Dinoroseobacter shibae DFL 12 = DSM 16493: one gene and its partner. Each later gene encodes a partner of the first gene's protein in a complex. Links are inferred from orthologs where the notes say so. Each region holds a gene or a part of one and is shown on either strand. Other genes may lie near its edges.

Evidence for each region. Proteins that work in one complex are often made in the same cells at the same time.
Region 2: the proteins of accC (region 1) and accD are in contact, whole or in part, in a solved structure (PDB 8UXZ), measured with the Escherichia coli proteins. The link is inferred for Dinoroseobacter shibae DFL 12 = DSM 16493 from one-to-one orthologs.

What each region holds. Positions count from the first base shown.
Region 1 is NC_009952.1:1,443,910-1,451,668, forward strand. Bases 2,359-5,285 are described here. They hold accC (acetyl-CoA carboxylase biotin carboxylase subunit), read right to left. Parts: upstream 4,532-5,285; coding sequence 3,185-4,531; downstream 2,359-3,184. Other genes in these bases: aat (leucyl/phenylalanyl-tRNA--protein transferase), read right to left, coding at 2,454-3,125; accB (acetyl-CoA carboxylase biotin carboxyl carrier protein), read right to left, coding at 4,541-5,035. Also shown: DSHI_RS07070 (FAD-binding domain-containing protein), read left to right, coding at 1-191; DSHI_RS07075 (NADH:ubiquinone oxidoreductase subunit NDUFA12), read left to right, coding at 282-656; outer membrane lipid asymmetry maintenance protein MlaD, read left to right, coding at 704-1,150; DSHI_RS07085 (DUF2155 domain-containing protein), read left to right, coding at 1,147-1,689; DSHI_RS07090 (hypothetical protein), read right to left, coding at 1,699-2,286; DSHI_RS22970 (SGNH/GDSL hydrolase family protein), read left to right, coding at 5,307-6,839; DSHI_RS07115 (DsrE family protein), read left to right, coding at 6,971-7,423; acs (acetate--CoA ligase), read right to left, coding at 7,504-7,759. UniProt on the Escherichia coli protein: This protein is a component of the acetyl coenzyme A carboxylase complex; first, biotin carboxylase catalyzes the carboxylation of the carrier protein and then the transcarboxylase transfers the carboxyl group to form malonyl-CoA.
Region 2 is NC_009952.1:128,999-131,743, reverse strand. It holds accD (acetyl-CoA carboxylase, carboxyltransferase subunit beta), read right to left. Parts: upstream 1,982-2,745; coding sequence 1,019-1,981; downstream 1-1,018. Other genes in the region: DSHI_RS00645 (CPBP family intramembrane glutamic endopeptidase), read right to left, coding at 2,047-2,745; DSHI_RS00655 (bifunctional folylpolyglutamate synthase/dihydrofolate synthase), read right to left, coding at 1-1,014.

The DNA.
Region 1 (7,759 bases):
CCTACACCCCCGAAGGCCCCGCCCGCGATCTGCTGCGCGCGCGCCTTGCCGATAGTGATTTGCCGCTGGTGCCGGTCCTGCGCGACCACGATGCCGCCGCCTGGCCCCATGCCAAGGCCGGGTTCTTCAAGTTCAAGGAAAAGATCCCCGCCCTGATCGCCCGCCGACAGGGCCTCTCGCTGGCCTCTTGAACCCGCTCGGCACCGGTCCCCCGCGTCCGCATGTCGCTGGACGCCCGCCCCGCAATCGTCCATATCTGGGCCAACCCGACCGGAGGCATCATGAAGTTCCTGTTGCAACTCATCACCTGGTGGAACGCCGAGACCCTGGGCATGCGCCTGTGGAGCAAGCGCAACGGCGAGAAGGTGGGCGAGGACGAAGCCGGCAATAGCTTCTTCCAGACCAAGGACGGCAAGCGTCGCTGGGTCATCTATAACGGCGAGGTCGAGGCGAGCCGCGTCTCCCCCGACTGGCACGGCTGGCTGCATTTCACCTGGAAAGAACCGCCCACCGCCAAGCCGCTGGCGCGCAAGTCCTGGGAAAAGCCCCATGAGGAAAACCTCACCGGCACGCCGCTGGCCTACGCCCCCGCGGGCTCCCTGCGCCGTCCCAAGCCGGTGGAGCGCGCGGATTATGAGGCATGGCAGCCGGAATGAAGCTGCGCTAGACTGGCGCCAACCAGTCAACAGGGCACCGAACGGGCATGTCACACAGTAAAACCGAAGTCGTCGTCGGCGGCGCCGTTCTGGCCGCCGCGGTCGGGTTCCTCCTTTTCGTCTCCAATGCCACGGGCTTTTCCGGCGGGGGCAGCGGCTATCCGCTGACCGCCAGTTTCCGCTCCGCCGACGGGATCACCATCGGCACCGATGTCCGCCTCGCGGGCGTCAAGATCGGCACCGTCACGGGCATCGCGCTCAATCCCGAAACCTTCCGCGCCGACACCACGATCTCGGTCTCCGAGAACATCGAGATCCCCGATGACAGCGCGATCTCCGTGTCCTCCGAGGGCCTTCTGGGCGGCAATTTCATCGAAATCCTGCCCGGCGGCTCTCCCTTCGCCATGGAAACCGGGGGCGAGTTCATCGACACCCAGGGCTCGGTCAGCCTCGTGTCGCTGCTGATGAAATTCGTCGGCGGGGACGGCTCGTGATCCGCACCACGCTGGCGGTTGCCCTGCTCTGGGTCGGATGCGCGGCCGCGGCCCAGCAGGAGGCGATCATCATCTCGCCCCTCGATGAGCTCGAAGAACGCGCCGAGGGCGAAGAGGACGGCTTCGGTGGGGAGTTGCGCCTGCGCGACGAGGAGTTCCAGACCTTCGAGCAGGAGCTGCGCGTCTCCGCGGCCGAAGCCGGCCTGATCCGCGTGCTCGACAAGACCACCGGCCGCGTCGAGACCCTGGAAATCCCCGCCGGTGAGGCCCGGCAGAGCGGTCGGCTCAGCATCACTTTGATCGAATGCCGCTTTCCTGAGGAAAACCCCGCCTCTGACGCCTTCGTGCACCTGCAGATCACCGAGCGGGACACGCCGCTCTATGACGGCTGGATGATCGCGTCCTCGCCCGCGCTCGCCGCCCTTGATCATCACCGCTACGACGTCTGGGCCCTGCGCTGTGCCACCCCGGGGGAGGAAGAAGCCACCCCCGAAGTTGCCGCCGGTCTGCAATCCCCGCGACCGACCGCGCGGCCCTGAACACAAGGCCTAAAACGGCCTGCGATACCCGAGCATCAGGGCATTCGAACCGCCATTGGGCTTCAACGTCCCGTAGCCATTCGACCGGTGGTGCAAGCGCCAGAACACCGTGTCACCGGTCGACAACTCGGCAAACTCCGCCTCCAGGTACCAATAGATCAGGGTCCGCCGCGATTGCCCGTCGTAATTGGCCCTCTCCAACTGGGACACTTCGGTGTAATGGGACAGGCCGAGACCGAAGGCGAAACTGTCGAAGGCATCCCACCAGCTGTCTCGCGGGTGATAGCGCAGGGCGACGGGCAGCGCGAATTCCACGAAATCCTGGTCTCCGAAATGGGCATTGGCCTGCAATTCCGCACCGACCGAGAACCGGCTCGTGCCGATCTGCCGGTCATAGCCCAACACACCGCCCAGCACGAATTGGCGCTCCAACTCTGTCCGGGTCGGGGTCAGGGCTTCGGCTGCGCGGTCGTCGGTCATCACACCGCCCTGGACCGCCCAGGACCATCCGCCCCCCGGGGCTGGGTCGGCCGCGGCCTGCACGGCCCACAGGGCCAGAGCCCCGGCCCAGAGAAGTCTGCTCGAAATACGCGTCACGTCACGGCCTCCCGGTCTTGGTCTGGTTCCAGTTTCGGGGCCGTCTGGCGGCGCGCGTCACGATGCCATGCGTCCGGCGCGCCCCACTCACAGCACAACCTAGTGGAAAGCCGACACGCCCCGCAAGAGCGCACGAAGCGCCCGGAATACGCGGGCCGGCGCCGGGCTCAGGAGCGGGGTTGTCCGGGGCCGGGCGCGCGGATCTGCGCGGGCGTTCGGGGCAGGGGGCGCGCCGTGAGGTCGGCCTTGGCCGACAGGGCCGCCCGCAGCTGCGCGCGGTAGCTGTCGCGCGAGATTTCCACCGCGCCCATGGTCGCCAGATGCGGGGTGACGAACTGCGTGTCGAACAGGGTATAGCCGCAGCGTCGCAAATGCGCGCACAGCGCCACCAGCGCCACCTTCGAGCCGTTCGGGCGCCGCGAGAACATGCTCTCGCCGAAAAACGCCGTCCCGATCGCCACGCCGTAGACCCCGCCGATCAGCGCGCCGTCCTCGCGGACCTCCAGCGCATGGGCGAAGCCCATGGCATGCAGGGCCGTGTAGGCGTCGAAGATCTGATCGTTGATCCAGGTCTCGTCCCGGTCGGCGCAGCCGGCCACGACCCCGGCGAAGTCCTGGTTCAGGCTCAGCGTCCATTCCGTGCGCGCCAGGAACCGGCGCAGCTTGCGCGACACATGCACCCCGTCCAGCGGCAGCACCCCGCGCTGGCGCGGATCCACCCAGAACACCGCGTCGTCATCGCGCGCTTCGGCCATGGGGAAGATGCCCGCCATATACCCACGCAGCAGCAGGTCGGGCGTCAGCCGCGGCGGAGAATTAGGGTACATGTCATGGGCCATCGTGCCCACAACCTAGAGGCGCACCCGCGCCCGGTCCAGAAGAACCGCGCGCGCCCGCGTCAGATCTGCGCCGTCTCCAGCCACTCTTCGAGCCAGTGGATCGTGTAGTCTCCGGTCTGGATGGCCTCCTCGGCCAGCAGCGCATGGAACAGCGGCACGGTCGTGTCGATCCCGTCCACGATCAACTCGCCAAGCGCCCGGTTCAGCCGCGCCAGCGCCGCGGGCCGGTCCTGGGCCAGAACGATCAGCTTGCCGATCAGGCTGTCGTAATAGGGCGGGATAGAATAGCCGCCATACAGCGCCGAATCCATCCGCACGCCCAGGCCGCCCGGGGTGTGGAAGGTCGTGACCATGCCGGGGCAGGGGGTGAAGGCGGGCACTTTCTCGGCATTGATCCGCACCTCGATCGCATGGCCCCGCACCTGCAGGTTCTCCTGCTTGAAGGTCATCGGATAGCCCGCAGCTACGCGGATCTGCTCTTTCACCAGGTCCACGCCGAAGATCGCCTCGGTCACCGGATGCTCCACCTGGAGCCGCGTGTTCATCTCGATGAAATAGAACTCGCCGTTCTCGTAGAGAAATTCGATCGTGCCCGCACCGGCATAGTCGATCCGGGCCACGGCCTCGGCACAGGTCTTGCCGATCCGCGCGCGGGTCTCGGCGTCGATCACCGGGCTCGGGGCCTCCTCGAACACCTTCTGGTGCCGACGCTGGAGCGAGCAATCCCGCTCTCCCAGATGCACGGCGCCGCCCTTGCCGTCCCCGAAGACCTGCACCTCGATATGGCGCGGGGTGCTGAGGTATTTCTCCAGATAGACGTCCGGGTTGCCGAAGGCGGCCTTGCCCTCGGACCGGGCGGTCTGGAACGCCTCGTCCAGGTCCTCGGCGGTCTTGGCCAGCTTCATGCCACGTCCGCCGCCGCCGGCGGTGGCCTTCACGATCACCGGATAGCCGATCTCGCCCGCCACCCGGCGCGCGGTTTCCAGGTCCGGCACGCCCCCGTCGGAGCCCGGCACGCAAGGCACACCGAGGTTCTTCATCGTTTCCTTGGCGGTGATCTTGTCGCCCATCACCCGGATATGCTCCGCGGTGGGGCCGATGAAGGTCAGGCCGTGATCCTGCACGATCTGCACGAAATTCGCGTTCTCCGACAGAAACCCGTAGCCCGGATGGATCGCCTCCGCCCCGGTGATCTCGCAGGCCGAAATGATCGCGGGGATCGACAGATAGCTCTGCGGGCTGGGCGGCGGGCCGATGCAGACCGCCTCGTCGGCCATGCGCACATGCATCGCGTCGGTGTCGGCGGTGGAATGCACAGCCACCGACTGGATGCCCAACTCGCGACAGGCGCGGATCACGCGCAGGGCGATCTCGCCGCGATTGGCAATCAGGATCTTGGAGAACATCGGCCCGCCTTACTCGATGATCATCAGGGGCGCGCCGTATTCGACGGGCGAGCCGTCCTCGACGAAGATCCGCGTGACCTTGCCCGCGCGGGGGGCCGCGATCTGGTTCATGGTCTTCATCGCCTCGATGATCAGGACGGTCTGGCCCTCCTTGACCGTGTCGCCGGTCGACACGAAGGACGCCGCGCCCGGTTCGGGCTGCAGATAGGCCGTGCCCACCATGGGCGAGGTCAGGGCATTGGGGTCCTGGGCCGGGTCGCCCCCTTCGAGGGGCGCGGGGGCCGCCGCGCCTGGCGCGACCGGGGCGGCCATCGGTGCCGGGGCCGCCACCGGCATGGCCGCCGCGACCGGGGCCGCCGTCATCTGCCGGGAGACCCGCACATTCAGACTGTCATCCTCGCCATACTCACGCTTGACCTGCAATTCGCTCAGGTCATTCGCGCGCAGAAGTTCCGCAAGAGCCTTGATAAAGGCTACGTCGTCATCATGGGACTTGTTCGTCATGCCGTCCTCAATCGGGTGGTCTGAAAGCCGCATACAAGAGCCCCGAGACCCCATGCGCGTTCTTGTGGTTTTGATCCCCTATACGGCACCGTACCGGGCGAGAAAAGGGGCGCACGCCGGTTTTCCACCATGCCGCAACCCGGGCGCGGGGGCAGCGTGACCCTACGTGACCCGTCCGTGAAAAAGTTTGCAACATCGCCCGCCCCGGGCGAAACTTGACGCCACGACCGGGAAAACCCGGCACAGCCCACCAACAGAGGACACCCAGCTGATGAGTTTCGCGTTTTCCACCAAGGTATTTTTCGGCGACAGCCTGACAGATGACGGCACCCTTTTTTCCCTGACCAGCGATGTCGCCAGCGTCGCGGTTCCGCTGGAAGCGGCCGGCTACAATCAGCGCTTCACCAACGGCCTGGTCTTCGCCGAATATTCCAGTGACCTGCTCGGAGCGAGCGAGACCCTGAATTTCGGCATCGGCGCCGCCCGCATGCTGGGGGAGCTGACCCTGCGCGACCTGGCGGAAAACGCAGGCGTGACCGAGTTTCTGACCGTCCCGCTGGAGGATCCGCGGCTCGATCTCGACATCAACCTCTCTGCGCAGCTGGACCGGTATCTCGCCGATACCGCGGGGCAGGACCGGGCCGACAGCAGTGCGACCCTCTTCATCGGCGCCAATGACTACCTCAACTTCGCCCCGTCCTCGCCCGACCGGATCGTGATCGAGGGCCTGGCGCTCATGGTCCAGATCACCGATGCGACCCTCGACGCCGCCCAGCGTCTTGCGGATGAAGGCGTCGGCCAGATCGTGATCAACAGCCTGCCGTCTGGCGATTTCTTCCCGGGCGTGCGGGCCGATCCGCTGCTGGCGCCGGTGGCCGACATCGTGCTGTCGCTGCATAACACCCGTCTCGAACGCGGGGTCGAGGCCCTGCAGGAGGCCGGCATCAACGCGGTCTACGTGGATATCGAGGCGATCACCTCGACCATCGTGGACGATCCGCTGAACTTCGGGATCACCGCGCCCTATGACGAGGTCAAGGTGCTGGATGACGACCCGACCGATCCGGTGATCAATCCGGCGCTGGACGGTGTGCCGCTGGACCAGGTGGCGTTCTTCGACCCGGTGCATCCCACCGATACCGTGCACGGCGTGCTGGGCAGTTTCCATGCCGCCGCACTGACCGGCACCGTCACCATCGGCAATGATCGCAGCAGCATCCGCACGCTGCGCAGCGAAGAGGACGATCTGGTGCTCGCAGGCGGCGGGCGCGATGTGCTCGGGCTGCTGGACGGCGATGACATCGCCTTCGGTGAGGGCGATGACGACTTCATCTTCGGTGCGCTCGGGCGTGACATCATCTCGGGCGGCGCCGATGACGACGTGCTGTTCGGTGGTGCCGACGATGACGTGCTGGTCGGCGGCACCGGCGACGATGTCACCCGCGGGGGCCTTGGCGATGACGTGCTGATCGACGGGCTGGGGTCCGACTTCGCCGTGGGCGGGGGCGGCAATGACCTCTTCATCTTCCGCGAAGCCTCCCTGATCGGTGGCGATGGAACCTTCGACGAGAATACCTTCCGTGGCGGCGCCGGGTTCGACACCCTGGCCATGGTGCTCACCGAGGAAACCGCAGAGGCCTTCGCGCTGACCTCGGCCACCGAGGGGCAGGCGCAGGCGCTGAGCGCGCTCGGCATCACGGCCGAACGGATCGAGGACGTGCGGGTGTTCACCGACCTGGCCGAACTCAACCAGTTCAACGACCTCGCCCGGCTCGGCGAGGCCGATCTCTGGGCGCTGGTCTGACACGCTGCCCATGCTCCGGGCCTTGCGGGGCCCGGGGTGCAGCAGCCGGCTGAAAACGGCTTTGCGATCCGTCCTCTCCATGCCAAGCTCAAGGCCCGGCAAAGACCGGGCACCGTTGGGAGGAGACTGAAATGACCAGAATTCTGGGGCTGATTTCGGCGATGCTGCTTATCGTCATGGGCAGCGCCGCGATTGGCTCGGGCGACCGCTATGCGTCGCAGAAAGTCGTCTATCACATCAACTACACTGGCGGCGAGGGTGACCGTGCCTATCTCGGCGCCATGGGTAATATCCAGAACCATATCAATGCCGTCGGGGCCGAGAACATGGACATCAAGGTCGTGCTGCATGGCGACGGCGTCGGTCTGCTGGCCAGTGCCAAGACGAACGCGGCGTTGCAGTCGCGCGTGCTGAACCTGCGCGGCCAGAATGCGCAGTTCACCGTGTGCAACAACACGCTGGTGGGGCGCGATATCAGCTACGAGGACGATCTCTTCGAAGTTTTCGAGGACGATATCGTCCCCTCGGGCGTCGCCGAGCTGAGCCATCTGCAGATGCAGGGCTACACCTATATCAAGCCCTGACGCACCGGGGGGAAACCGGGGGGAAAAGGAAAGGGCCGGCAGACCGGCCCTTTTTCATGTCGGATCAGGGGCCCGCGCCCTCATCCTTTCTTGTTCATTCTGTTTTCGATGAGGTCTTCGACGACGGAGGGGTCTGCGAGGGTTGAGGTGTCGCCCAAGGCTCCGAAGTCGTCTTCGGCGATCTTGCGCAGGATGCGGCGCATGATCTTGCCCGACCGGGTTTTCGGCAGGCCGGGGGCCCACTGGATCAGGTCCGGGGCGGCGATGGGGCCGATCTCGGTGCGCACCCAGGTGCGCAGCTCCTTGCGCAGCTCCTCGGAGGGCTCCTCGCCATTC
Region 2 (2,745 bases), 1.3 Mb from region 1 along the record:
GGTCTTGAGCATACCGCAGATCAAATAGGTCGGACGTTCCGGCAGTCCGGCGAGGGTCGCGGCCAGCGCCAAGCCTGCCGCCGGGTTGTGCCCGCCGTCGAGCCAGAGCTCGACCTCCGGCGCGAGCTCCACCAAGGGCCCATGGCGCAGCCGCTGCATCCGCGCGGGCCATTGAGCCTTGGTCAGCGCGGGCTCCGGATCGCCGGTGCCGAGCGCGCGCAGGGCGGCAAGCGCCATGCCTGCATTCTCGATCTGGTGGGGTCCCGGCAGGACCGGCAGGGGGAGGTCCAGAAGCCCGGTTTCGTCCTGGTAGACCAACCGTTCATGCTCCACGCTCACATGCCAGTGCTGCCCATGGGCGCGCAGTGGCGCGCCGACACGGGCGGCGCGATCCTCGATCACCTCCAGCGCGGCGTCCTGTTGTGGGCCGACCACGCAGGTCACGCCGCGTTTCAGGATGCCCGCCTTCTCGCCCGCGATCTCGGGCAGGGTGTCGCCCAAAAACTGCTGGTGATCGTAGGACACCGGCGTGATGACGCAGAGCGCGGGCGTGTCGATCACGTTGGTCGCATCGAGCCGCCCGCCGAGGCCGACCTCCAGCAGGGTCCAGTCGGCGGGCGTGCGGGCGAAGGCCAGAAGGGCCGCGACGGTCGTGATCTCGAAATAGGTGATGGGCGCGCCACCGTTGGCGGTCTCGCATTCCGCCAGAAGGGCGGCGAGATCCGGCTCGGAAATCAGCTCTCCGGCCAGGCGGATGCGCTCGTGAAACCGTGCGAGATGCGGCGAGGTATAAGCGTGACAGGTCTGCCCCGCCCCTTCCAGCCCCGCGCGGATCATCGCCAGCGTCGAGCCCTTGCCATTGGTGCCCGCGATATGGACCACGGGCGGCAAGCGTCGTTCAGGGTGATCGAGCGTCGCCAGCAGGCGCCAGACCCGGTCGAGGGTCAGGTCGATGATCTTGGGGTGAAGCGTCATCAGACGCTCCAGCAGCAGGTCGGAGCCGGGCGCGTTCACCGTGTCACGACCGTCCTGCGCCGGGTTTGTCCTGCGCAGGTGCGCTCGGGGCCGCCTTCTGGGGCTCCGGCGTCGCGGGCGCGGGATCGGGCGCCGGAAGGTCACCGACAATGGCCGGCCCGAGACCCAGCAGCATGCGGGTGATGCGGATCAACTCGTCGCGCAGTTTCATCCGGTGGGTCACCCGATCGAGCATCCCGTGATCCAGCAGGTATTCCGCGCGCTGGAAGCCCTCGGGCAGTTTCTCGCGGATCGTCTGCTCGATCACCCGGGGGCCCGCGAAGCAGATCAGCGCATTGGGCTCGGCGATTTGAACATCGCCCAGCATGGCATAGGATGCGGTCACCCCGCCCGTGGTCGGGTGGGTGAGAACGACGATGTAAGGCAGTCCCGCTTCCTTGAGCATCTGCACGGCCACGGTGGTGCGGGGCATCTGCATCAGGCTGAGAATGCCTTCCTGCATGCGCGCGCCACCCGCAGCCGAAAACAGGATCAACGGACGCTTCAGCGCCACCGCCCGTTCGGCCGCGGCGATGATCGCATTGCCCACATACATCCCCATGGAGCCGCCCATGAAGCTGAAATCCTGGGCCGCGGCGACGATGGGGGTGCGGCCGATCTCGCCTTCGGCTACCAGCATCGCCTCGGGCTCGCCCGTTGCTTTCACGGCGCTCTTCATCCGCTCGGGATACTTCTTCTGATCCTTGAACTGGAGCGGGTCGGCAATGGGTGCGGGCACCTTCACCTCGGAAAACACACCGCCGTCGAACAGCGCCTCGAAGCGCTGGCGCGGGGTGATCGCCATGTGGTGATCGCAGCTGATACAGACGAACAGGTTGTCCGACAGTTCCCGGTGAAACAGCATGGTGCCGCATTCAGGGCATTTGCGCCACAGGTTCTCCGGCACTTCCCGCCGCGAAAACAACGAGTTGATCGTGGGGCGGACGTAGTTGGAAATCCAGTTCATGGGCGCGATTGTCCTGGGGCTATGCCGATTGGGTTCGAGATAATCGCCGCGGCGCGGAAATGCAATCAGCGGGTCACGACCCAGCGGATCGCGAGATAGAAGAGAAGCGTCAGCGCCATGTCCTGCCACAGCAGCACGCTGATCTCGGCGGTGTCCGAAATCGCAAGCTCGGTGGTGTAGAGCGACAGGCCCGGGATCGTGCCCTGCACCGATACCCCGAGGATCGCCATGCAGTTATTGGCGAAATGCATCCCCCAGGCCGCGCCGATATTGCCGGTCAGCCGGGTCAGATCCGCCGCCATCAGCCCGAAGATCCCCGCCGCCAAGGCCACCTGCAAGGCCGTGTCGCCGGCCGTGGTCGGGTCGTAATGAGCCGCGCCGAAGAGAGCACTGGGCAGCAACATCCAGACCAGCGGGCTGGAGAACCGCGCCGCGAGTTGCTGTTGCAGGTAGCCGCGAAAGAGCATCTCTTCCGCGCCGGTCTGCAGCGCGATCATCAGCAGGGCCAGGGGCAGGAACGACACCCAGATGCCCAAAGGCAGGTTTGGCAGGATCTCCATGCCCGGCAGGAAGAGCAGCAGCGAAAGGCCCATGCCCGCCAGGGTGATCACGCTCGCACGACGGAAGTCGCGCGCCGTCTGCTCCCGCGCGCCGATCACGCTCCCGAGAGGCCGGCGGTGGACCAGCCGCAAGCAGGCCCAGAGGCCCAGCACGAGCCCACCAAAGGTCGCCAGCAGCAGGAGCGTCGCCGTGGGTCCGGCAGC